4 regions of the Devosia sp. YIM 151766 genome follow, and region 2 is predicted to be linked to each of the others. Evidence: predicted binding sites of a transcription regulator. Region 2 holds the regulator's gene; each other region holds the start of a gene.
What was found. The regulator LexA, encoded in region 2, represses DNA repair genes until DNA is damaged. The targets are predictions, from matches to a motif close to TGTTCNNNNTGTGTTCNG.

Region 1 (5,803 bases), 1.6 Mb from region 2:
CCTTGCGCAGGTGCTCGAGCAGCAGTGCATGGGCGTCGATGAGATCGGTGACGTGAATATAATCGCGGATGCAGGTGCCGTCCGGCGTCTCGTAATCGGTGCCGAAAATGCTCATCTTCTCGCGCTGGCCGAGGGCGGTCTGGCAGGCGACCTTGATGAGATGGGTGGCTTCGGGCGTGGACTGGCCCGAGCGTCGGCCCGGATCAGCCCCGGCAACGTTGAAATAGCGCAATATTCCATAGGTGATCGGGTGGGCGGCGGCCACATCGGCCAGCATCCATTCGGTCATCAGCTTGGAGCGGCCATAGGGCGACATGGGATTGAGGGGGGTATTCTCGACCACCGGCGCCAGCCCAGTCATGCCATAGACCGCGGCGGTGGACGAGAAAATGAAGTTCTTCACCCCGCCCTTGACGGCCGCCTCGATCAGATTGCGCGAGGTGGCGGTATTGTTGGCGTAATATTTGAGCGGATCGGCAACCGATTCGGGCACCACGATCGAGCCGGCGAAATGCACGATTTCGGTGATCTTGTGCTTCTCGATGAGCCGCAGCACCAATTCGATATCGCCGGCATTGCCCCGCTCGAACCGCGCCCGGCCATCCACGGCCCAGTCAAAGCCGGTGACGAGATTGTCGAGCACGACCACGTCTTCGCCGCTATCGGCCAGGTTGAGCACCATATGGCTGCCGATATAGCCGGCGCCGCCGGTTACCAGAACGGTCATGCTTTTGCTCTCCGCAATAGAAATGCTAACTGAACGCAACGATATCTGTCAGGCGTTGATTTAGCTTTACGCCAGTCATGCGTCCACAAGGGAGAAATTCACGTGTCCAAACGCGTCCGCACCGCCGTCTTCCCCGTTGCCGGGCTGGGAACCCGCTTCCTGCCTGCAACCAAGGCGATGCCCAAGGAAATGCTGACCGTGGTGGATCGCCCGCTGATCCAATATGCGGTGGATGAGGCCCGCGAGGCCGGCATCGAGCACTTCGTCTTCGTCACTGGCCGCAACAAGGGCGTGATCGAGGATCATTTCGATCGCCAGTTCGAACTGGAAACCACGCTGGAAGCCCGTGGCAAGAACGCCGCGCTCAGGGAATTGCAGCAGGACCTGCCCTCGGCCGGCCGCACCAGCTTCACCCGCCAGCAGGAACCTTTGGGGCTTGGCCATGCCGTCTGGTGCGCCCGCCATATTGTCGGCGACAATCCTTTCGCCCTGCTGCTGCCCGATATGCTGTTCAAGGGCGAGCCGGGCGTGCTCAAGCAGATGATGGACAGCTACGAGCAAACCGGCGGCAATGTCGTCGCCGTCGAAGAGGTGCCGGAAAGCGAAATCTCCTCCTATGGTGTCGTGGCCAGGGGCGAGGGCCCGGACCACGGCTTTGTCATCGATGGCATGGTGGAAAAGCCCAGGCGCGAGGATGCCCCTTCAAATCTGATCATTTCGGGACGCTACATCCTGCAGCCAGAAATCTTTGCGCTTCTGGCCGATCAGCCGCGCGGCGCCGGTGGCGAAATCCAGCTGACCGACGGCATGCAGACACTGATGACCCGGCAGCGCTTTACCGGCGTCAAATATCAGGGCCAGAGCTTCGATTGCGGCTCCAAGATCGGTTTTCTCACCGCCAATGTCGTCTATGCCCTGGATCGCGACGATATCCGGTCCGGTTTCGTGCGGGAATTGCGCAAGCTCGATCTGGAGGACCGGCTCTAGCCTAGCGCTTGAGCGTGATCCCGACGCCGATGCTATGGGTATCGAGCAGACCGCTATTGCTGTTGTCGCGGTGGGCAAAGGCATATTCCGCCGACAGGGCCGTATGCGCGTTGACGACATAATCGGCGCCGGCGCCAAAGCCGCGCCGGTGCTCGATTTCCCCATTGCCTTCCAATACCGACAGCCCCCAATCGGTCGAGGCGCGCAGGCGCAGCCAGGAATTGACCGTATAGTCCAGCTTGGCGGTCGCGACATGCGTTACCCGCGCCGTGCCCTTGGCATCGGCGCCGGTCGGCTCGATATTGGTGGCGAGCGAAGCGGCGAGATTGACGGTCGAGTTCGGTGAATAGACCAGGCTCGCATCGTAGAGCTGGGCGGTGATATCGGCCAGGCCCGCGGCGTCGAAATTATGGTGACCCAATCCGATCGAGGCGCTGGCGCTGATAACGCCGTTCCAGCTGCCGGCTATGCCGCCGCGCAGGGCCGTGCTGGTCGCATCGGTCCTGACGCCCAGGGCAGGCGAGGCGGCGTCGAACATGTCGCGGCCCAGCGCGGCCTCGCCGAAAACCTCGAAAATCGGCGTGATCTGGACGCCGGCGCGCAGGCTGGTATCGGCCTGCCACAGATTTTGATCCGAATTGTCGGTGGAGCCGGTATCGGTGCGGATCGTGGGGCCATGGATTGTCCGTTCGAGATTGGTCTTGAGCCCCAGATTGACCTTGCCGAAAGACCGGTCGACGCCAAGTCCCGCCGAGCCGCTCAATATCTGGGGCGGTTGGGCGATTAGCGGGTCGAGCCCCGGCGTGTTTGGCAATGGCTGACGGAGATCGAGCGCGGCCGCGCCGCTGAGGCTGGTGCTCTTATCCAGCGCCATATTCGCCGAAAGACCGAGGCGAAGCGCGGTGAGGCCCAAGGTTTCGCTATCGTCCCAAGGCCGCGCCATCTCGGCGGTCCCTTCGATGACAAGATCCGCGCGTCGCCCGTCATGCTTGGCCGTGAAGGCCGGGTTGAGTGTGGTGAGGAAGCTGCCGCCCTCGGTGCTGCTGCTGGTATAGGCGCCCTTGAGGCCGACGGACCAGTCGAAGTGAAAGGGCGGATGGGCCGGCTCGCTTCCAGCGCTGAAGGTGCCGCTTCCCGGCGCGACCGGATAGAGGCCCGGTTGCAGCCGCTCGCTGTCATATTCCGGCCCGTCCGGCCCCGGCGGGTCGGCCAAGACGACGCCCGCGGGAAGCAGCCCGATGGTGGCAAAGAGCAGCAATGTCCAATTTCGTCCGGCCACAGCCTGCTCCGCGAGAAAGCCGGCGGCATCGGGGTTGGCCGGCCATGGCCCTTGGGGGGTCTTGCCGCGATCCTTTCATTTTATGGTTAACGAACGATTGCCGTGCTCATCATTGGATAGGCGTGTTCAGCAATCCCGCATGACCGATCTATTTGGCGAATTGACATCTGCCGCTGGCTTGCAGCGCTGCGATGGCGCGGGGATCGCAGCCGGTCGAGAGGAACATCAGCCAGTCGTTGCTATTGCCGTAGAACACGTTGCGATCCACCTCGCCGCGTACGCCCGGCACCACGCCGGTCTGGCTATATTGCCAGAAGGTCCAGGGACGGTTCTTGTAGCGCTCATGCGGCTCGGCGGCGGTGGAGCGCAGCCAGAAGGCATTGGGGAAATACTCGCCTTCCAGGATGTCGCGATGGAAATTCATGTCGGTATAGATGATCGGCAGCTTGCCGGTATGGCGTTCCATGACCTCCAGCATCAGCCGGATCTTTTCCAGCGCGTCGGCCCGGTTCGGCTTGGTCTTGCAGCTGGAGTGATTGTTCCATTCCAGGTCGAGGACCGGCGGCAGGGCGCTGGGATCGGCGGGCACGTTCCGGACGAACCAGGCGGCCTGTTCCGAGGCCAGCGAGCACCAGGTCATGAAATGATAGGCGCCGCGTGGCATGCCGGCATCGCGCGCCCTGATCCAGTTCCGCTGGAAATCGGGATCGATATAATCCTTGCCCTCGGTGGCCTTCATGAAGACGAAATGGATGCCGGCGGCGCGTGCCTTGGGGAAATCCACATTCTCCTGATAGCGCGCCACATCGATGCCCTGAATGGGCATGGCGCGCGCTCGGTCGACGCCGGAATGGGGTCTGTTGTCGCCGGGAATGGCGCCATAGAGCCCGCCGCCGCTGGCGCAGGCCGCCAGGGCGACAGCAACCAGCCCGGCGATCAGGCCGCGGGAAAAAGTAGAAGCGGAACGGGAAATCCGGGCGGCGGCCATCGATCAGAACACTCGGTACGCAGAACAAAACCTGGCATTTCATTCAACATGGCCAGGTTAACGGAGCTTTAGGTTAAGCATTGTGGCAGCGGGCATGGTTAACGCGCCCTATTGCGTTCGCCATACGTTCTTGCGAGGTCCGGTTTGTTTTGCTAGCTTCCGATAGGGATCGGGGACAGGCGACATGGTCACGCGCGTTGCGACAGTGGCTTTTCAGGGCATAGAGGCGGTGCCCGTCGACGTGCAGGTGCAGATTGCGCCGGGCATTCCCGCCTTCATTCTCGTCGGTCTGCCGGACAAGGCGGTAAAGGAAAGCGGCGAGCGGGTGCGTGCCGCCCTGGTCGCTTCGGGGCTGGGCCTGCCGCCCAAGCGCATTACCATCAATCTCGCCCCTGCCGACCTGCCTAAGGAGGGTAGCCATTACGACCTGCCCATCGCCTTGGGCCTGATGGCGGCGCTCGGTGTCATCCCCCAGGATGGCCTGGACGGCTTTCTGGCTTTGGGCGAATTGGGCCTTGATGGCAGGCTGGCCCATGTCGGCGGCGTACTACCCGCCGCCATCGCGGCACAAGGCCGGAATCGCGGCATCATCTGTCCGGCCGCCTCCGGCCCCGAAGCGGCCTGGGCCGGGGAGGAGATCGACATTCTCGCCGCCGATACCCTGCTGGCTCTGGCCAATCATCTCACCGGTCGTCAATTGCAGGCCCGCCCCCGGCCCGGGCGGGATTTGCGGGCGGCGGGCGAATTGCCCGATCTTGCCGAGGTGCGGGGACAGGCCTTGGCCCGGCGCGCGCTCGAAGTGGCGGCGGCCGGCGGCCACAATCTGCTGATGATCGGCCCCCCGGGCGCAGGAAAGTCCATGCTGGCGATGCGATTGCCCTCGATATTGCCGCCCCTCGGCCCAAGGGAATTGCTCGATGTCTCCATGATCCAGTCCATTGCCGGCGAACTGGCCGGCGGGGCGCTTTCCGACCGGCGTCCGTTCCGCGCCCCGCACCATTCCGCGTCCATGGCCGCGCTGGTGGGCGGCGGGCTCAAAGTGCGTCCGGGGGAGGTAAGCCTAGCCCATAATGGTGTGCTGTTTCTCGATGAATTGCCCGAATTCTCGCCCAGCGTCCTCGATAGTCTCCGCCAGCCGCTGGAAAGTGGCGAGACGGTGATCGCCCGCGCCAATGCGCGCGTCTCCTATCCCAGCCGCTTCCAACTGGTCGCGGCGATGAATCCCTGCAAATGCGGCATGGCGGGCACGCCGGGCCATGTCTGCCGGCGCGGCGCTGCCTGCGTCACCGACTATCAGGGGCGCATTTCCGGCCCCTTTTTGGATCGCATCGATATCCGTGTCGATCTGCCGGCGGTTTCGGCCACCGACATGATCGCGCCTGCGGCCCCTGCCGAATCCTCGGCCTCCGTGGCCAGGCGCGTCGCCGCCGCCCGCGAATGCCAGCGTCGCCGCTTCGCCGATGCCGGTCATCCCGATATATCGACCAATGCCACGGCGGGGGCCGCGCTGATCGAAAAGCTGGTCGAGCCGGATCGCGAAAGCCAGGTCCTCCTGCTGCAAGCGGCCGAACGGTTCAATCTTTCGGCCCGCGCCTATCATCGCGTCCTGAAAGTCGCGCGCACCCTTGCCGACCTTGCCGGGTCCGATAAAGTGGCGCGCCCGCATATAGCCGAAGCCCTGAGCTACAGGCTCAGATTCGGTGCCGCCTGACAGAGCCGGAGAACCCTCGTGAAACACCGCATTTCCGCCGGCGCCCTGACCTTGCGGGAGGGCAATATCCTGTTGGTGCGCCATTGCCGGCCCGGCATCCATGATTTCTGG
Region 2 (5,803 bases):
ATCTCTTCGACAATGCCATCATGAAGACCAGCGTGATCAGCCCGGAATTCCGCGAGCGCTATCTGAACGACCCGGCGCATCCCGGCATGTTCGAGGGCAAGGCCGTGGTCTTCGACGGCCCCGAGGATTATCACCAGCGCATCGACGATCCATCGCTGGACATCGACGAGAATACCCTGCTGTTCATGCGCGGCGCCGGCCCCATCGGCTATCCGGGCGCGGCGGAAGTGGTGAATATGCGGCCGCCCGATTACCTCATCAAGAAGGGTGTGCATGCGCTCGCCTGTATCGGCGATGGCCGCCAATCCGGCACGTCCGGTTCGCCCTCGATCCTCAATGCCTCGCCGGAAGCGGCGGCCGGCGGCAATCTCGCCATCCTCAAGACCGGCGACAAGGTGCGGATCGACCTCAACAAGGGCGAAGCCAATATCCTGATTTCCGACGCCGAGATCGAGCAGCGCCGGCGGGTTCTCGAAGAAGAGGGCGGCTATAAGTTCCCCAAGCACCAGACCCCGTGGCAGGAAATCCAGCGCGATCTCATCGATCAGCTCGGCAGCGGCGCCGTGCTGCGCCCCGCGGTCAAATATCAGCGCATCGCCCAGACCGAGGGCCTGCCGCGCGACAATCATTGATTGCGCTTACCGCAGGCGATTTCGACCGGCCCCGATACAAGCGGGGCCGGTTTTATATGAAGGCTACCCCGGCGAGGCTGAACCTCGAAAAAAAGGGTGCGCAAAGGGTGAGGTCGTCGCCCCGCCGGGGTGACAGGCCAGCGTTCCATCTTCCTTGCCTATACCGGCATTCCTGCCCGTATTGATCGACTGGGTGAGACGCCGGCGCTGCTGCCGCACGACTCTGCCTGGACGAACGATTCAGCCGCCGCCCGAGCGATCCGCAGCCCGGCTTATGGGTCTGCGACAAGAAAAATGGCGTCAGATATGGGCGACCCCATATCACCTGCCATCGCCCCCCGACCACTCGTCATGACCGCGCCTCAGGGAACGATGGGGCAAGGATAGGGGATAGCGAGAGGAGAGAGGATAAGTTGGAGGAGGAGGCGGAAGCGGCTTCCTTCGCACTTGCAAGCAGGGAGGCGCTATCCGCGGGGAAGGAGAGGGGACTGCAGGGCAGGATCGCCTTTCTCAACCGGCGTCATTCTGGCGACAGCGGGAACCTCTGCTGACAAAACGGAGGCCCCCGCTTTCGCGGGGGTGACCCTAGGAAAAATGCGGGATCAGCGCGCGAAATGGACTGCGCCAATCGCCGCTCGTCACCCTCGCGCTTGATACGAGGGGGCTGGAGGTGCCGCAAGAGCCCTCGCGTCGCGCGCGAGGGTGACGAACTGGGAAGGGGCCCGCACTATAGGCATTGCCGTCCTCCAGTGCCTGCGCTTGGTGTGCGCAAGCGGCTACCCAAGGATAAGATGTGGCTTTGGGGCCTGATTGGGGATGTCTGTCGGAGAGAAGGGGGACTGCAGGGCAGGATCGCCTTTCTCAACCACGGCGTCCTTCCCGCGACAGCGGGAACCTCTGTTAAGAAAACCGAGGCCCCCGCTTTCGCGGGGGTGACACTGGGAAAAATGCGAGATCAGCGCGCGAAATGGACTGTGGGCCAATCACCGTTCATCACCCTCGCGCTTGACGCGAGGGGGTTGTGTTTGTGGGGGTGCCGCAAGAGCCCTCGCGTCGAGCGCGAGGGTGACGGACTGGGAAGGGGGTGCCACCACCCGCTCGGCGATAACCTGCCTCAAGGGTCCGCGCTCGGTTGTGTGCACGACCGCGGGCAGGGGAGAGGCGCAGGAGCCGATGGCTCGTGGACCCAGAGGCCGCTAATATTTCCGCAGCAGCCCGACCAGCCGGCCCTGCACCTGTACCCGGTCCGGCGGGAAAATGCGGGTTTCGTAAGCCGGATTGGCCGCTTCCAGCGCGATGGTATTGCCCTTGCGGCGCAGGCGCTTGAGCGTGGCCTCCTCCTCATCCACCAGCGCGACGATGATCTCGCCGGTCGAAGCGGTATCCTGCTTCTTGATGAGCACGGTGTCGCCGTCGAAAATGCCGGCATCGATCATGGAATCGCCGCGGACCTCGAGGGCGTAATGCTCCCCCGCGCCCAGCATTTCAGGCGGGACGGCGATGGTGTGCGAATGGGTCTGGATGGCCTCGATGGGCGTACCGGCGGCGATCCGGCCCATGACCGGAATGGAAACCGGACGAGCATAATCCTCCCCCGCGCCACCCCGCGCCGGCGGCGCTGCAACCTTGCCCAGAAGGCCTTCGATCACTGCGGGCTCGAAGCGCGCCTTGCGGCCGCCCAGCGACGGATTCATCGAATCGGGGAGCTTGATCACTTCCAGCGCCCGGGCCCGGTTCGGCAGCCGGCGGATGAAGCCACGCTCCTCCAGCGCGGTGATCAGCCGGTGGATGCCGGACTTGGAGGCAAGATCGAGGGCGTCCTTCATTTCATCGAAGGAGGGCGGGATACCGCTTTCCTTCATCCGTTCATGGATGAACATCAGCAGTTCGTGTTGTTTGCGTGTCAGCATTGGCCCCAAACCCCAGAATCGGAACATAGACGGAACGACTATACGTGTTCCAGTTATGTTCTGCAACATCCCCGCTCAGGCGCTACAAACCGCTAGAATGCGTCGATGGGAAGCGCCGCGACCATCGCCCCCTCCTGCTCCCCGGGATCGTGTTCGGGCTGAATGATGAGCATGTCGGCATAGGCCAGCGAGGAGGTATGGCCGCTATCGGTCTGGGAGACCGGCATTATTTGCGGTCCCGTCCCGGTCTGGCGCAGGCGGGCGCGCATGAAATGGCGGCGGGCCGAATTGGGCGGCGTCGGTCCGGCAAGCGGCAGGCGCCAATGCTCGGGCTCCCGATAGCCCAGCCAGGCCCGCAAAGCCGGCTTGATGAAGACGATGGCGGTCACCATGGCCGAAACCGGATTTCCCGGCAGTCCGAAAACCAGGGTTTTGCCGTGCGTGCCGAACATCAGCGGCTTGCCCGGCCGCATGTTTATGCGCCAGAAATCCAGCGTCACCCCCAGCGATTTCAGTGCGTCCTGAACCAGGTCGTGCTCGCCCACCGAGGCGCCACCGGTGGTTATGAGAATGTCGGGCCCCGCGTCGAAGGCATCGGCCAGGCTCTGGCGGAGCCGGCCGGCATCATCCCCGATAATGCCGTGATCGGTGATCGTCTCGGCATAAGGCGCCAGCATGGCGGCGAGGCCGACGCTGTTCGAGGCCACGATCTGGTCGGGGCCGAGCGGCGTTCCGGGGAGAACCAGTTCGTCACCTGTGGCCACGAGGCCGATGCGCGGCCGCCGCGCCACGGTGAGGCCGGCCTGATTGGCCGCCGCGGCAACGGCGATCTGCATGGGCGTCAGGCGCGATCCGGCCTCGATCAAGATATCGCCCGTGGCGAAATCGTGGCCTTTCGGCCTGACGCTGTGACCCGGCCGGGCCGGGGCGGTGAAACGCACGGTATCGCCGTCCCGCACCGCCTCTTCCTGCATGATCACCGTATCGGCGCCGGGCGGTACCGGGGCGCCGGTGAAGATGCGGACGGCTTCGCCCGCCCCGACCGCACCGGCGAAACCGGCGCCGGCCTGCGACATGCCGATAACGCGCAGATTTGCCGCGGACGTCACATCGGCGGCACGCATGGCATAGCCATCCATGGCGCTGGCAGCGAAGGGCGGCTGGTCATGCGCGGCGATGAGCGGTGCGGCGAGAACCCGGCCGACGGCCTCGGCCAGCGCCACCTCTTCCGGGGTGACCGGCGGCACCCGCGCGAGAATGGCGGCCCGCGCCTGCTCGACCGGCAAAAGGCTCATGGCGCGCGCCCGAAATCGCCCGATTTGCCGCCGGATTTTTCCACGAGGCAGATATCGGAGACGACCATGGCCCGATCCAGGGCTTTTGCCATGTCGTAAAGGGTCAGGGCAGCGGTCGATGCGGCCACCAGCGCCTCCATTTCCACACCGGTCTGGCCATTGGTTTCGGCAAGGGCGAGGATTTCCACGGTATTCGCGTCGCGCTGCGCGATGTCCACGCGCACCTTGGTCAGCGGAATCGGATGGCAGAGCGGAATGAGCTCGGCGGTTTTCTTGGCCGCCATGATGCCCGCGACCCGCGCCACGGCCAGCGCGTCGCCCTTCTTGAGATCGCCCGCCAGGATGGCCGCGATCGTCGCCGCTTCTCCGCTCAGCCGCGCCTGCGCCACGGCCCGGCGGCGGGTAACGGCCTTGTCACCGATATCGACGATATGGGCCTCGCCCTTCTCGTTGAGATGCGTGAGGTCGTCCGCAGCCATTACTGGACCAATTCCGGCGCACCCGTCAGCAGCGCCCGGGTCGCGGCGACCACATCGGCCTGCCGCATCAGGCTCTCGCCCACCAGGAAGGTGCCGACGCCGCAGCGCTCGTCCAGCATTTTCACCTGGTCATGGGTGACGATGCCGCTCTCGCTGACCAGCAGCACGTCGGAGGGCATACCGGCGGCCAGGGCGATGGTGGTGTCCAGCGTCGTCTCGAAGGTCCGCAGATTGCGGTTATTGATGCCGATGAATTTGGCGTCGAGCGCCAGTGCCCGATCCAGCTCGATCTGCTCGTGCACCTCCACCAGCGCATCCATGCCCCATTCCTTCGCCGAATCGAGCAGATAGCGCGCGGCATCGTCGTCGACAGAGGCCAGAATGATCAGGATGCAATCCGCCCCCCAGGAGCGGGCCTCGGCCACCTGATAGGTCTCGAACATGAAGTCCTTGCGCAAAACCGGCAGCGCGGTGGCGGCGCGCGCTTCCATCAGATAGCTCGGCGAGCCCTGAAAGCTCGGAGCATCGGTGAGCACCGAAAGGCAGGCGGCGCCGGCGGTCTCATAGTCGCGGGCAATGGCGGCGGGATTGAAATCGGGCCGGATCAGTCCCTTGGAGGGGCTGGCCTTCTTCACCTCGGCGATGAGGCCATACTGGCCCTTGGCGCGCTTGTCCTTGAGCGCCTTGACGAAACCGCGCGGCGGCGGCTGGTCATGCGCCTTTGCCACCACCTCCGCCCAGGGCCGCATGGATTTCGCCGCGGCGATTTCCTCGCGCTTATAAACTTCGATCTGCTTGAGAATATCGGTCATTACGCTCGTCCGTTCGAAACCGCCACGAGGCGGGCGAGAGTGTCGCTGGCCTTGCCGCTATCGATAGCGGCGCGCGCCTGTTCAATACCATCTTCGATATTTGCCGCCCGGTCCGCCACCACCAGCGCCGCCCCGGCATTGAGCAGCACCGTATCACGATAGGCGCCCGGCGCACCTTCCAGCAAGGCCACGATGGCGGCTGCATTGTCTGCCGGGTCGCCCCCCAGCAGGTCTTTGGGATCGGTCAGCGTCAATCCCACCTGTTCGGGGTGGATCTCGAAGCTGCGCAGGTCGCCATCGGCGATCTGGGCGACGAAATTCGGTCCTGAGGTGGACAGCTCGTCCAGCCCTTCGCTCGAATGCACCACCCAGGCCTTGGTCGCCCGATTGGCCAGCAGCGCCGCCGCCACCGGCTCCACCCATTGCGGTGAATAGACCCCCAGCAGGTAGCGGCGCACCCCGGCGGGATTGGATTGCGGTCCCAGAAGGTTGAACAGCGTCCGCACGCCCAGCTCGGCGCGTGCCGGGCCCGCATGGCGCATGGCCGGATGATGGGCGGGCGCGAACATGAAGCCGATGCCCACCTTGGCGATGGTGTCGCCGATTTCGGCGGGCGTCAGGTCCAGCTTCACGCCCAGCGCCTCCAGCGCCTGCGACGAGCCCGAGCGGGACGAC
Region 3 (5,803 bases), 550 kb from region 2:
GCTTCCTGCCCGCGATGCTGCAAGGCGTGCAAGCCGAGGGCGGTGAGGGTCGAGGCATCGTCATGCCCCAAAATGCCGAACACGCCGCATTCTTCATGCAGCGTGTCGCCATCGAGATCGAAATCGTCATCGCTGGTATGGGTCACCAGGGTCTCCATGCGAACAGGCAGGGCTCGCTTGCCAATTAGCGCATTTTCCTGCCGGTCACCAATGACAAGTGCGGCCGGCAGGCTTGCGGCGGTGCGCTGCCCGCCAGCGGCCATGGTCAGGCCTGCGGCTCGATCGGCTGGTCGATCACGGGATCGGTGGGGTCGACCGTGCCGTCCATCGTGCCGTCAAGCGGCGCCGGAGGGGCGGGCGTGTCCTCGGTCAGATTGGCGCCGCCGCCATGCAGGATATCGGTCACCTGCTGCTCCAGCCCGTCGGGCAGCATGGAAATCAGCGTGTCGCCCATATTGCGCAGATGCGGCAGCGTCTGCGCATTGGCGGCCCAGTCGGGCAGGTTGTTGGGCAGCAGCCACAGCCCGAAAATGGTGATGACGATGGCGATGAGCACACCGCGCAAGACGCCGAAGACGAAGCCCAGCGTCCGGTCGATCGGCCCGATGCGGCTATCCACCACGAAATCGGCAATGCGCATGGTCAATAGATGCAGCACGATCAGCGCCACGATGAAACTCACCACCACCGTGGCGATATCGGCCACCACCGGCTCGGCGATATATTGCCGGGCGATATCGGGATGATATTGCCACATATAGACGGCGATGGCGGCGGAACCGGCCCAGGTCGCCAGCGAAAGCACTTCACGGGTCAGGCCTCGCGCCGTGGCCAGGATCGCCGAGATCAGCACCAGCACACCCACACCAACGTCGAACGCTGTCAGCATATGTCTTTCGCCTGTTTTCCTGCCATATGGCTTGTTCAAGTATCGGGCTGAAAAGCAGCTGGCCTTTTCAGACAAGTCCGATGCACGACAAATAGATGGAGCGCTAGACCCGATCTATCCGGCCCGGCTGGCGCTATAACGGCGACCTTTAGCGGCTTTGCGGCAACCTGCCAAGGGCAGGGCGCATCCGCAGTCGCAATCTCCCCGAAAACTATTTGTTTACCATGCTCCATGTCCCGATCCGTCCGCCGGCCCAATCTCCCCTGGACCCCATCCTCAGCCTGTCGAAAGACCAGGTCGGCAAATCCGTGCCCTCACCACCCTTCCGGCTCCGGCATCGGGCGTTTTCCCTGCGCGGCGATCCGGCTGACCATGTCGCTCAATTGTGCATATTCGGTGACCTCCAGGCCGCTGCCGCGATCGGCCTTGCCCAGCTTGCCGGTCATCACCGCGCCGAAACCCAGCTTCCGCGCCTCGCGCAGCCGCAAGGCCCCATGCACTACCGGCCTGACGCCGCCCGCCAGCGAGATTTCCCCGAAATAGACCGCGTCGGCCGGCAGCGGCGAGCCGGTCAGCGACGAGATCAGCGCCGCCGCCACGGCCAGGTCCGCCGCCGGCTCGTTGATTTTGAGCCCGCCGGCGACATTGAGATAGATGTCATTGGCGCCGATGCGCACCCCGCAGCGGGTTTCCAGCACCGCCAGCACCATGGAAAGGCGGGAGCTGTCCCAGCCCACCACTGCCCGGCGCGGCGTGCCGAGCGGGGAAGGGGCGACCAAGGCCTGGATTTCGATGAGCAGCGGCCGCGTCCCTTCCATGCCGGCGAACACCGCCGATCCGGCCGCGTCCTTGTCGCGCTGGTCGAGGAACAGCGCCGATGGATTGGCCACCTGTTCCAGCCCGAGCTCGGTCATGGCGAAGACGCCGATCTCGTCGGTGGCGCCATAGCGGTTCTTCACCCCGCGCAGAATGCGGAACGTATGGCTGCTGTCGCCTTCGAAATACAGTACGGCATCGACCATATGCTCGACCACGCGCGGTCCGGCGATCTGCCCGTCCTTGGTGACATGGCCCACCAGCACCACCGCGGCGCCGCTTTTCTTGGCGAACCGCGTCAGCGCCTGCGCCGAGGTACGCACCTGCGTCACGGTGCCCGGCGCCGAATCCACCCTTTCGGTCCACAGCGTCTGGATGGAATCGATGATCACCAGGTCCGGTGGCGCGCCGTTTTCCAGCGTGGCGAGGATGATTTCGACATTGGTTTCGGCGGCCAGCAGCACATCGGCATCGCCCAGTCCCAGCCGCTGCGCCCGCAGCCGCACCTGCGCCACCGCTTCCTCGCCGGACACATAGACGACGCGCTTGCCTTTCCCCGCCAGGGCCGCCGCCGATTGCAGCAGCAGCGTCGATTTGCCGATCCCCGGATCGCCGCCGACCAGCAGGGCCGAGCCCTTGACGAAGCCGCCGCCGGTCACCCGGTCGAGTTCGGCAATGCCGGTGACGACGCGCGCGGCGCTTTCGGTTTCGCCCGACAGCGGCACCAGATTGGTCACCCGTCCGCCCGCCTTGGCCGATTTCGGGCCGGCGCCGACACCGGAATCGACGATTTCCTCGACGATGCTGTTCCACTCGCCGCAGGCATCGCATCGCCCCTGCCAGCGGCTGGTGACCGCCCCGCAGGACTGGCAGACAAAGGTGGATCGGGCCTTCGCCATCTAGACCGACATATCCATAATGAATTTTACCCCCGGTAGCGCTCGCCCGAAACGCTAGCAGGCCGGGATGGTGCTGACAAGAACAAAAAGGGAACTTTTATTGCCCTCTCCCCGGATCGTCACCCTAACGAAGAGCCCTCGCGTCGAGCGCGAGGGTGACGAGCGGCGGTTGTGGCACCTCGTTCGTCACCGCGTCATTCCCGCGAACGCGGGAAACCCTGTTAAATGGAGGCCCCCGCCTTCGCGGGGGTGACACCGGGAACCATGCGGCAATAGCGTGCAGAATGGACAAGGCCCGTCCAGCAAGCCCCCCGGATCGTCACCCTCGCGCCTGACGCGAGGGCTCTTGCGGCGGCCCTCCATAAACACAGACCCCTCGCGTCGAGCGCGAGGGTGACGAGTGAGGTTTTGGCAACAACGGAACCCGCTGTTCACAAGCCCCCGCTAATCCGGCAAATGCCCATCGCCGATATAATTGCGGCTATAGCGGCCCTTGAGGCTGGTCAGCAATTCATAGCCGATCGTGCCCGCCGCTTCGGCCTGCTCGTCCACGTCGACATTCGGTCCCAGCACTTCGGCGCCCTCGCCGGGGCTGGGCAGGTCGGAGCCGAGTTCGGTGATGTCGACGATGGTCAGGTCCATCGAGATCCGGCCGATCACCGGGCAGAGCTTGCCGCGAATGAACACCTTGCCGCCGGGGCGCTGATTGGTGCCCGACAGCGAGCGGAAAAAGCCATCGGCATAGCCATGGCCGAGCACGGCCAGCTTCGAATTGCGATTGAGCGTATAGGTGGCGCCATAGCCCACGCTTTCGCCGGTCCGCCCCTCGGTCACCTGCAGGATGGGTACATGCAGCGTCACCACCGGCTGCATCGGGTTCCTGCGGCCATTGACGGCCCGTCCGCCATACAGCGCGATGCCCGGACGCACCATCTGGAAATGATAGTCGCGGCCCGTCATCAAACCGGCGGAATTGGCCAGCGATGCCGGAATGCCCGGAAATTGCGCCGTGACCGAGCCGAACAGCGCCAATTGCGTGCGGTTCTTCTCGTGGTTCGGCGTGTCGGCGCAGGCCAGGTGGCTCATGATCATCTGCGGCGCGAAACCCAGCTTCTCGATCCGCTCGCGCACCGGGGCGGCCTCGTTCAGCCGGAAGCCCAGCCGGTTGATGCCGGTGTCGAAATGGAAGGCGGCCGGATAGGCCTCGTTGCGCTCGACGCATTTATTGAGCCATTCCTCCAGCATGCCCATGGAGGACAGCACCGGCATCAGGTTCTGCCGGATATAGAGATTGGCCGCGCCGGGATAGAGCCCGTAAAGAATGAAGATATGCGCATCCGGCACGGCGGCGCGCACGGCCATGCCTTCGTCCGGCGTGGCCACGAAGAAGAACCGGGCGCCGGCGGCGTGCAGCGCCTTGCTGGCCATGTCGATGCCGGTGCCATAGGCATCGGCCTTGACCACGGCGGCCGTCAGCGCGCCGGCGCTCACCTTGTCCAGGGCGCGCCAGTTACGGGCCAGGGCCCCCAAATCGATGCTCAATTGGCCGCCAAGGCCGGATGTCAGCGTCATGCCTATTCCATGCGTTCGGGCAGATAGTCTGCCCGAGCAAGGTTACCAAAGCGGGTAAATTGCGCCTCGAAGCTCAATTGCACGGTGCCGGTGGGGCCGTGGCGCTGCTTGGCGATGATGACTTCCGCCTTGCCATGCACCTTTTCCATTTCTCCCTGCCAGGCCAGATGTTCGGGCGTGCCCTCCTTGGGCTCCTTGTTCTTGAGATAATATTCTTCGCGGTACACGAACAGCACCACGTCGGCGTCCTGCTCGATAGAGCCCGATTCGCGCAAGTCCGCCAATTGCGGGTGCTTGTCGTCGCGCGCTTCCACCTGGCGCGAGAGCTGGCTGAGCGCGATGATCGGCACTTCCAGCTCCTTGGCCAGGGCCTTGAGCGTGGTGGTGATTTCGGTCAGTTCCTGCACGCGGTTCTGGCTCGATGCCTTGGTCGAGCCGGACAGCAATTGCAGATAGTCGACGATCAAGAGGTCCAGTCCCTTCTGCCGCTTCAGCCGCCGGGCGCGGGCGGCGAGCTGCGCCACCGAAATGCCGCCGGTATCGTCGATATAGAGCGGCACCTTGCTCATCATATTGGACACGTCGACCAGCTTGGCGAACTGGTTGTCGTGGATGCGGCCGCGCCGAATGTCGGAGGAGGAGATTTCCGCCTGCTCGGCCAGGACACGGGTGGCCAGCTGCTCGGAACTCATTTCCAGGCTGAAAAAGCCGACCTGGCCGCCATTGGCGGTCTTGATATGGCCGTCCGGTTCCACTTCGCCCCGCCAGGCCTTGGCGACGTTGAAGGCGATATTGGTGACCAGCGAGGTCTTGCCCATGGCCGGGCGGCCAGCCAGGATGATCAGGTCGCTGCGCTGCAGGCCGCCCATCTGCCGGTCGAGATCGTGCAGGTCGGTGGCGATGCCGGAAAGGCCGCCATCGCGCTGGAAGGCTTCGCCCGCCATCTGGATCGAGGCGCTGAGCGCGGTGCCGAAATTCTGGAAGCCGCCGTCATAGCGGCCCTTTTCGGCCAGTTGGAACAGTTCGCCCTCGACCTTCTCGATCTGCTTGACCGGGGTCATCTCGACGTCGGAATCGTAAGCCACGCCGACCATTTCCTCGCCCACCTGGATCAGGTTGCGGCGAATGGCCAGGTCATAGATCGCCTGCCCGTAATCAGCGGCGTTGAGCACCGTGGTCGCTTCCGCCGCCAGCCGCGACAGATATTGCATCATGGTGATGTCGGGCAGCAGCTGGTCGGGCAGGTGGGTCTTGAGCGTCGCCGGTTCCGCCGCCTTGCCGGCGCGGATGATCTTGCCGGCCAGCTCGTAGATTTCCCGGTGGATCGGCTCGTAGAAATGCTCGGGCAGCAGGAAATCGGCGACGCGATAGAAGGCGTCGTTATTGATCAGGATGGCGCCCAGCAGTGCCTGCTCCACGTCCACATTATGCGGCGCGACGCGAAAGGTCTTGTCTTCGGCGGGGTGGAGGCGTGCAATCTCGGCCATGATGGTCTCGGTGAGGCGTTAACCTTTCTTAACCACGCGACTCGCGCGTGTGTCTTGGTCTAAGGAGGGCAGGGTTAACGTTGTCCTGACCGCCCCTGTGAACATTGTGGAGAACGGGGAAAGCCGAAATCCCCCATTGC
Region 4 (5,803 bases), 180 kb from region 2:
ACACCGCCGATTGAATCCTCGACCCGAGTATTGAAATCCCCGACCCTTCCATAGAGCTCGCGCCAATTCTTGTTCATGCGCGCGCCATAGGTGCTGACCAGCCAGGTCATTACCGGCACCAGGACGACGGTGATCGTCGCCAATTGCCAATTGGTCAGAAACATCAGCACGAAGGCGCCGAGAAAGGTCATCACCGCCAGGAACAGATCTTCCGGCCCGTGGTGGGCGACTTCGCCAATGTCTTCGAGCCCCTTGGTGACATGGGTGATCAAATGCCCGGTCTTCTGATTGTCGAAGAAGCGGAAGCTCAGCTTTTGCAGATGGCCGAAGACCTGCCGGCGCATGTCGGTTTCGATATGGATGCCGAGCATATGGCCGAAATAATTGACGACACCGCGCAGAATTGCGGTGAGGCAATAGATCACCAGCAGCACGATGCTGGTGAGGACGATGAGCCCGAAATCGTTCTGCGGCAGCAGGGTATCGATGAAATAGGCCACTGCCAGCGGGAAGGCCAGTTCCAGCAGGCCGGCCACGATCGCACTGCCGAAGTCGAGGGCGAACAGCCCCTTATAGGGCGCGTAATAGGAGAAAAAGCGTTTGAGCATGCGGCGTGATTACTCCCGGGCGGGGCGGAAGGCAATGCCGCCGATCCGCCCGGCTCCGGCAAAAGAGCAGAACCCTCGCGTCAGGCGCGAGGGTGACGAGCGGTACGAGGGTGACGAGGGTGACGAGGGTGACGAGGGTAGTTTTGGGACACCTCGTTTTACCACCGCGTCATTCCCGCGACAGCGGGAACCTCTGTTAAAACCGAGGCCCCCGCTGTCGCGGGGGTGACACCGAGACAAATGCAATAGCCACCCTCTCAAGGGAGGGGGGAGCGCGCAGGAACCGCCGAACCTGTCGCCGCAGCAAGCTGCCAATATATTCACCCCGTCAGAACGGGATATCGTCGTCCATGCCGCCCGGCTCGAAGGCCGGCGCATTGGCCGAGGGCCGCCGCGCGCCGCCGCCGGCATTGTCGCGCACGCCGCGGAAGCCGCCATCGTCATTGCCGCGATAGCCGCCGCCCTCGCCCTCGCCACGGCTATCGAGCAGCACCATGGAGGAATTGAAGTTCTGCAGCACAACTTCGGTGGAATATTTGTCCTGGCCCGACTGGTCCTGCCATTTGCGGGTCTGCAACTGGCCTTCAAGATAGACCTTGGAGCCCTTCCTCAAATATTGCTCGGCAACCCGCGCCAGTCCTTCCGAGAAGATCACCACCCGGTGCCATTCGGTCTTTTCGCGCTGTTCGCCGCTATTGCGGTCGCGCCAGCGCTCGGAGGTCGCCACGCTGAGATTGACCACCTTGCCGCCGCTCGGCAGGCTCCGCACTTCCGGGTCATTGCCCAGATTGCCCACCAGAATGACCTTGTTCACGCTGCCAGCCATGGCGCTTTCCTTCCAATTCAGCCCCGGCCTGCCCGGTCGCGGGGCGCTTTTCCATCTGTTGCAGGTCAGAAAAGGCCCGGCGCGCCTGCCCGCTCATGGCGCGTTATAAACCTTTCCGCCAGGCGGCACCGGTAAATTCGCCGCCTTCCACAACCTTTCCGCGCCGCCTGTCGGCAGCGGAAAGTCCGTTTGTTCTATTTATGTTCTCAATGCGCCCATTGTCAATATCCCGCCCATGTCCATGAGCAGATCCGGGCCGGCCGCAAACCCGCCCCCTCGGGCGTTCTCCTGACATCTCCTGTCAGCAGGTCCGCCTAGACCCGGCTTGACCGAATCCCCTTTGTTCTGGTTACGTTCACCAAAGTCACGCATCTGGCATGCCGACTTGCGGGCAAGGGTGCGAAGTCCTATTTCTTGGCCTTCGCCCGCCTCTTCCCGCCGGCGCGACACCAACTGGACCGACAATGACCGACAAGCCGAGCCTGAACCGCGAAATCATCGTGCGCGGTGCCCGCGAGCACAATCTCAAGGGCATCGACGTCAAGCTGCCGCGCGACAGCCTGATCGTGATGACGGGGCTTTCCGGCTCGGGCAAGTCGTCTCTCGCCTTCGACACCATCTATGCCGAAGGCCAGCGCCGCTATGTGGAATCGCTCTCCGCCTATGCCCGCCAGTTTCTGGAAATGATGCAGAAGCCCGATGTCGAGCATATCGAGGGCCTGTCGCCGGCCATTTCCATCGAGCAGAAGACCACTTCGCGCAATCCGCGCTCCACCGTCGGCACCGTCACCGAAATCTACGACTATCTGCGCCTGCTCTATGCCCGGGTCGGCATTCCCTATTCGCCCGCCACCGGCCTGCCCATCGAAAGCCAGACCGTCAGCCAGATGGTGGATCGCACCCTCGACCTGCCCGAAGGCACGCGCCTTTACCTGCTCGCCCCCATCGCCCGCGGCCGCAAGGGCGAGTTCAAGAAGGAATTGGCCGGCCTGATGCGCCAGGGCTTCCAGCGGGTCAAGATCGATGGCGAATATCACGAGATCGAGGACGCTCCCGCTCTCGACAAGAAATACAAGCACGACATCGAGGTGGTGGTCGATCGCCTCGTCGTCGGCCCCGACATTTCCGGCCGGCTGGCCGAGAGTTTCGAAACGGCCCTGAAGCTGGCCGAGGGCATCGCGCTGATCGAATTCGCCGATGAAAAGAACGAGGACGGCACCGCCCGCCAGATCACCTTCTCGGAAAAATTCGCCTGCCCGGTCTCCGGCTTCACCATTGCCGAAATCGAGCCGCGCCTGTTCTCGTTCAACAATCCCTTCGGCGCCTGCCCCGTCTGCGATGGCCTGGGCACCGAGCAGAAGATCGACCCGGACCAGATCGTCCCCGACCCGACCCTGTCGCTGCGCGACGGCGCCATCCTGCCCTGGTCCAGGACCAGCGCCCCCTATTACCAGCAGACGCTGCAAGCCGTGGTGAAGCATTTCGGTGCCTCCACCGGCACCGCCTGGAACGAGCTGCCCTTCGACGTCCAGCATGCCGTGCTCTACGGCACCGACAAGACCAAGATCGATTTCGTCTATGACGATGGCCTGCGCCAGTACAAGACCTCGAAAGCCTTCGAAGGCGTCATCGGCAACCTTGAGCGCCGCTACCGGGAAACCGAAAGCGCCGGCATGCGCGAAGAGATCGAAAAATACATGTCGGCCAAGCCCTGCATGGCCTGCGGCGGCTATCGCCTCAAGCCGGAATCCCTCGCCGTCAAGATCGATGGCCTGCATGTCGGCCAGGTCACCGACATGTCGATCCGCAATGCCTCGCAATGGTTCGTCGCGCTGTCCGACAAGCTGTCGCCCACCCAGAGCCAGATCGGCGAGCGCATCCTCAAGGAAATTCGCGAGCGTCTGAACTTCCTCAACGATGTGGGCCTCGAATATCTTTCCCTGTCGCGCAATTCCGGCACCCTGTCGGGCGGCGAAAGCCAGCGCATCCGCCTTGCCAGCCAGATCGGTTCCGGCCTGACCGGCGTGCTCTATGTGCTCGACGAACCTTCTATCGGCCTGCATCAGCGCGACAATGCCCGGCTGCTCGAAACCCTGCAGCGCCTCCGCGATCTCGGCAATACCGTCATCGTCGTCGAACACGATGAAGACGCGATCCTCACCGCCGATTACGTCCTCGATATCGGCCCGGGCGCCGGCGTCAATGGCGGCAATATCGTCGCTCAGGGCACGCCGCAGGACATCCTCAACCATCCGGATTCGCTGACCGGCAAATACCTGTCCGGCCGCATGGGCATTCCCCTGCCGGTCGAGCGCCGCGAAGGCAAGAAGGGCAAGGCCCTGTCGATCCAGGGCGCCACCGGCAACAATCTCAAGAATGTCTCGGTCGACGTGCCGCTGGGCCTGTTCGTCGCCATTACCGGCGTGTCCGGCGGCGGCAAGTCGACGCTGATGATCGACACCATGTACCGGGCCATCGCCCGGCGTCTCAACGGCGCCCGCGTCGTCCCCTCCCCCCATGAAGCACTGACCGGGCTCGAATTCCTCGACAAGGTCATCGATATCGACCAATCGCCCATCGGCCGTACGCCACGCTCGAATCCGGCCACCTATACCGGCGCCTTCACCCCGCTGCGCGAATGGTTCGCCGGCCTGCCGGAGGCGAAAACCCGCGGCTACGGCCCCGGCCGCTTCTCCTTCAACGTCAAGGGCGGCCGCTGCGAGAAATGCCAGGGCGACGGCGTCCTCAAGATCGAGATGCACTTCCTGCCCGATGTCTACGTCACCTGCGACGTCTGCAAGGGCAAGCGCTACAATCGCGAAACGCTGGAAGTGCAGTTCAAGGGCAAGTCGATCTCCGACGTGCTCGACATGACCATCGACGAGGGCGTCGAATTCTTCTCCGCCGTCCCCACCATCCGCGACAAGTTCGCGACGCTTCAGCGCGTCGGTCTCGGCTATGTCAAGGTTGGCCAGCCCGCGACCACGCTTTCAGGCGGCGAGGCCCAGCGCGTCAAGCTCAGCAAGGAATTGAGCAAGCGCGCCACCGGGCGCACGCTCTACATGCTCGACGAACCGACCACGGGCCTGCATTTCCACGACGTGGCCAAACTCCTCGAAGTGCTGCACGAACTGGTCGATGGCGGCAATACCGTCATCGTCATCGAGCATAATCTCGAAGTCATCAAGACCGCCGACTGGATCGTCGACCTCGGCCCCGAAGGCGGCGATGGCGGCGGCGAGATCGTCGCCATCGGCACCCCCGAAGAGGTCGCCGCCAATCCCCGCTCCCATACCGGCCATTTCCTCAAGGAAATCATGGAACGCCGGCCTCATTTCGGCACCAGGGCGGCGGAATAGGGTCGAAGCCCCCACCGGATCGTCCCGAGGGCCTGACCCGAGATGGTCGGCCTCAGGATGAGGTCTATCGAAACAGCGCGGCCCTTTCGTCCCCTCTTCCGCAAGGGGAGAGGGAATTCCGCGTTCGGAACGCCTCCGATGACCGCCATTCGCGCATAGCGCTCCTGGCTTTATCATCTAAAAAATGGCTCCGCCGGAGCCATTTGCCCTATGGGCCGGCTCGCCCCTAAATCAGCCCCATCCGCGCCAGTTCCGCCGCCAGCTCCGCCGAGTTCTCGTTGTCATTGCTGTCCATATCCGGCGGCGCGTCTTCGGGCCGCAGGTAGCGCCAGCCCTGGAAGGGCCGCTTCGGATAGGGCACCGTGCGCACAATGTCCGGCGCCATGATGATGTCGCAATAATGCTTGCCTTCGGCATTGGTATAGGGCGCCAGCCGCAGGATACGCTGCCGGCAACTGATCGTGCCCGACATCACCCAGTAGATCGAGGACAGATTCTCCATTTCCGCGCGCTTTTTGGGCATCATGCGGGTGCGGTGCACATGCACGTCCTCGCCGTAATCGGCATCCCACCAATGGGCGCGCTCGTCGCGATAGCTCTCCAGCTCCTCCACGCTGGCCACGCCGACGCACAGCTTCACCATATGGATCATGCCAGCGTCCCCGGCGCGATCCGGCCCTGGATCACGTCGATCTCGTCATCGTCCACGATCCAGGGCTCGTGCAGCGCCAAGCTCAGCCAGTCCTGGAAGGCCGGCAGCGCATAGATCGCCTCGACATAGCGCCCCGCCAGATCGGAGACCGGCAGGTCATAGGTGCGCAGCCGCGTCGCCAGCGGCGCGAACATGGCGTCGGCGGCCGAAAACCCGCCAAACAGAAACGGCCCGCCCGAGCGCTCCAGCAGGTCGCCCCACAGCGCCTCGACCCGGTGCAGGTCCCGCCGAACCGAATCCAGATCGACCTTGCCCGGATGCGATGCCCGCAAATTCATCGGCGCGTGCTGGCGCAGCG

Region 1: O9Z70_RS15715 (YifB family Mg chelatase-like AAA ATPase) is a predicted target of LexA. The motif match lies at 4,096-4,113, and genes of this name have one in related genera.
Region 3: radA (DNA repair protein RadA) is a predicted target of LexA. The motif match lies at 2,683-2,700, and genes of this name have one in related genera.
Region 4: uvrA (excinuclease ABC subunit UvrA) is a predicted target of LexA. The motif match lies at 1,625-1,642, and genes of this name have one in related genera.

The regions. Positions count from the first base shown of each region.
Region 1 is NZ_CP127251.1:3,188,357-3,194,159, forward strand. Features, by position in the region: gene galE (UDP-glucose 4-epimerase GalE) at 1-727, opposite strand, end outside; gene galU (UTP--glucose-1-phosphate uridylyltransferase GalU) at 830-1,714, shown strand; gene O9Z70_RS15705 (outer membrane beta-barrel protein) at 1,716-2,993, opposite strand; gene O9Z70_RS15710 (glycoside hydrolase family 25 protein) at 3,142-3,981, opposite strand; gene O9Z70_RS15715 (YifB family Mg chelatase-like AAA ATPase) at 4,166-5,692, shown strand; gene O9Z70_RS15720 (NUDIX domain-containing protein) at 5,711-5,803, shown strand, end outside.
Region 2 is NZ_CP127251.1:1,484,748-1,490,550, forward strand. Features, by position in the region: gene O9Z70_RS07260 (IlvD/Edd family dehydratase) at 1-632, shown strand, start outside; gene lexA (transcriptional repressor LexA) at 1,829-2,542, opposite strand; gene O9Z70_RS07270 (molybdopterin molybdotransferase MoeA) at 2,635-3,837, opposite strand; gene moaC (cyclic pyranopterin monophosphate synthase MoaC) at 3,834-4,316, opposite strand; gene trpC (indole-3-glycerol phosphate synthase TrpC) at 4,316-5,128, opposite strand; gene trpD (anthranilate phosphoribosyltransferase) at 5,128-5,803, opposite strand, start outside.
Region 3 is NZ_CP127251.1:936,935-942,737, forward strand. Features, by position in the region: gene purF (amidophosphoribosyltransferase) at 1-146, opposite strand, end outside; gene O9Z70_RS04500 (CvpA family protein) at 266-889, opposite strand; gene radA (DNA repair protein RadA) at 1,204-2,604, opposite strand; gene alr (alanine racemase) at 3,049-4,176, opposite strand; gene O9Z70_RS04515 (replicative DNA helicase) at 4,179-5,663, opposite strand.
Region 4 is NZ_CP127251.1:1,660,567-1,666,369, forward strand. Features, by position in the region: gene O9Z70_RS08080 (ABC transporter ATP-binding protein) at 1-608, opposite strand, end outside; gene ssb (single-stranded DNA-binding protein) at 937-1,434, opposite strand; gene uvrA (excinuclease ABC subunit UvrA) at 1,899-4,793, shown strand; gene O9Z70_RS08095 (DUF1489 family protein) at 5,020-5,445, opposite strand; gene O9Z70_RS08100 (glutathione S-transferase family protein) at 5,442-5,803, opposite strand, start outside.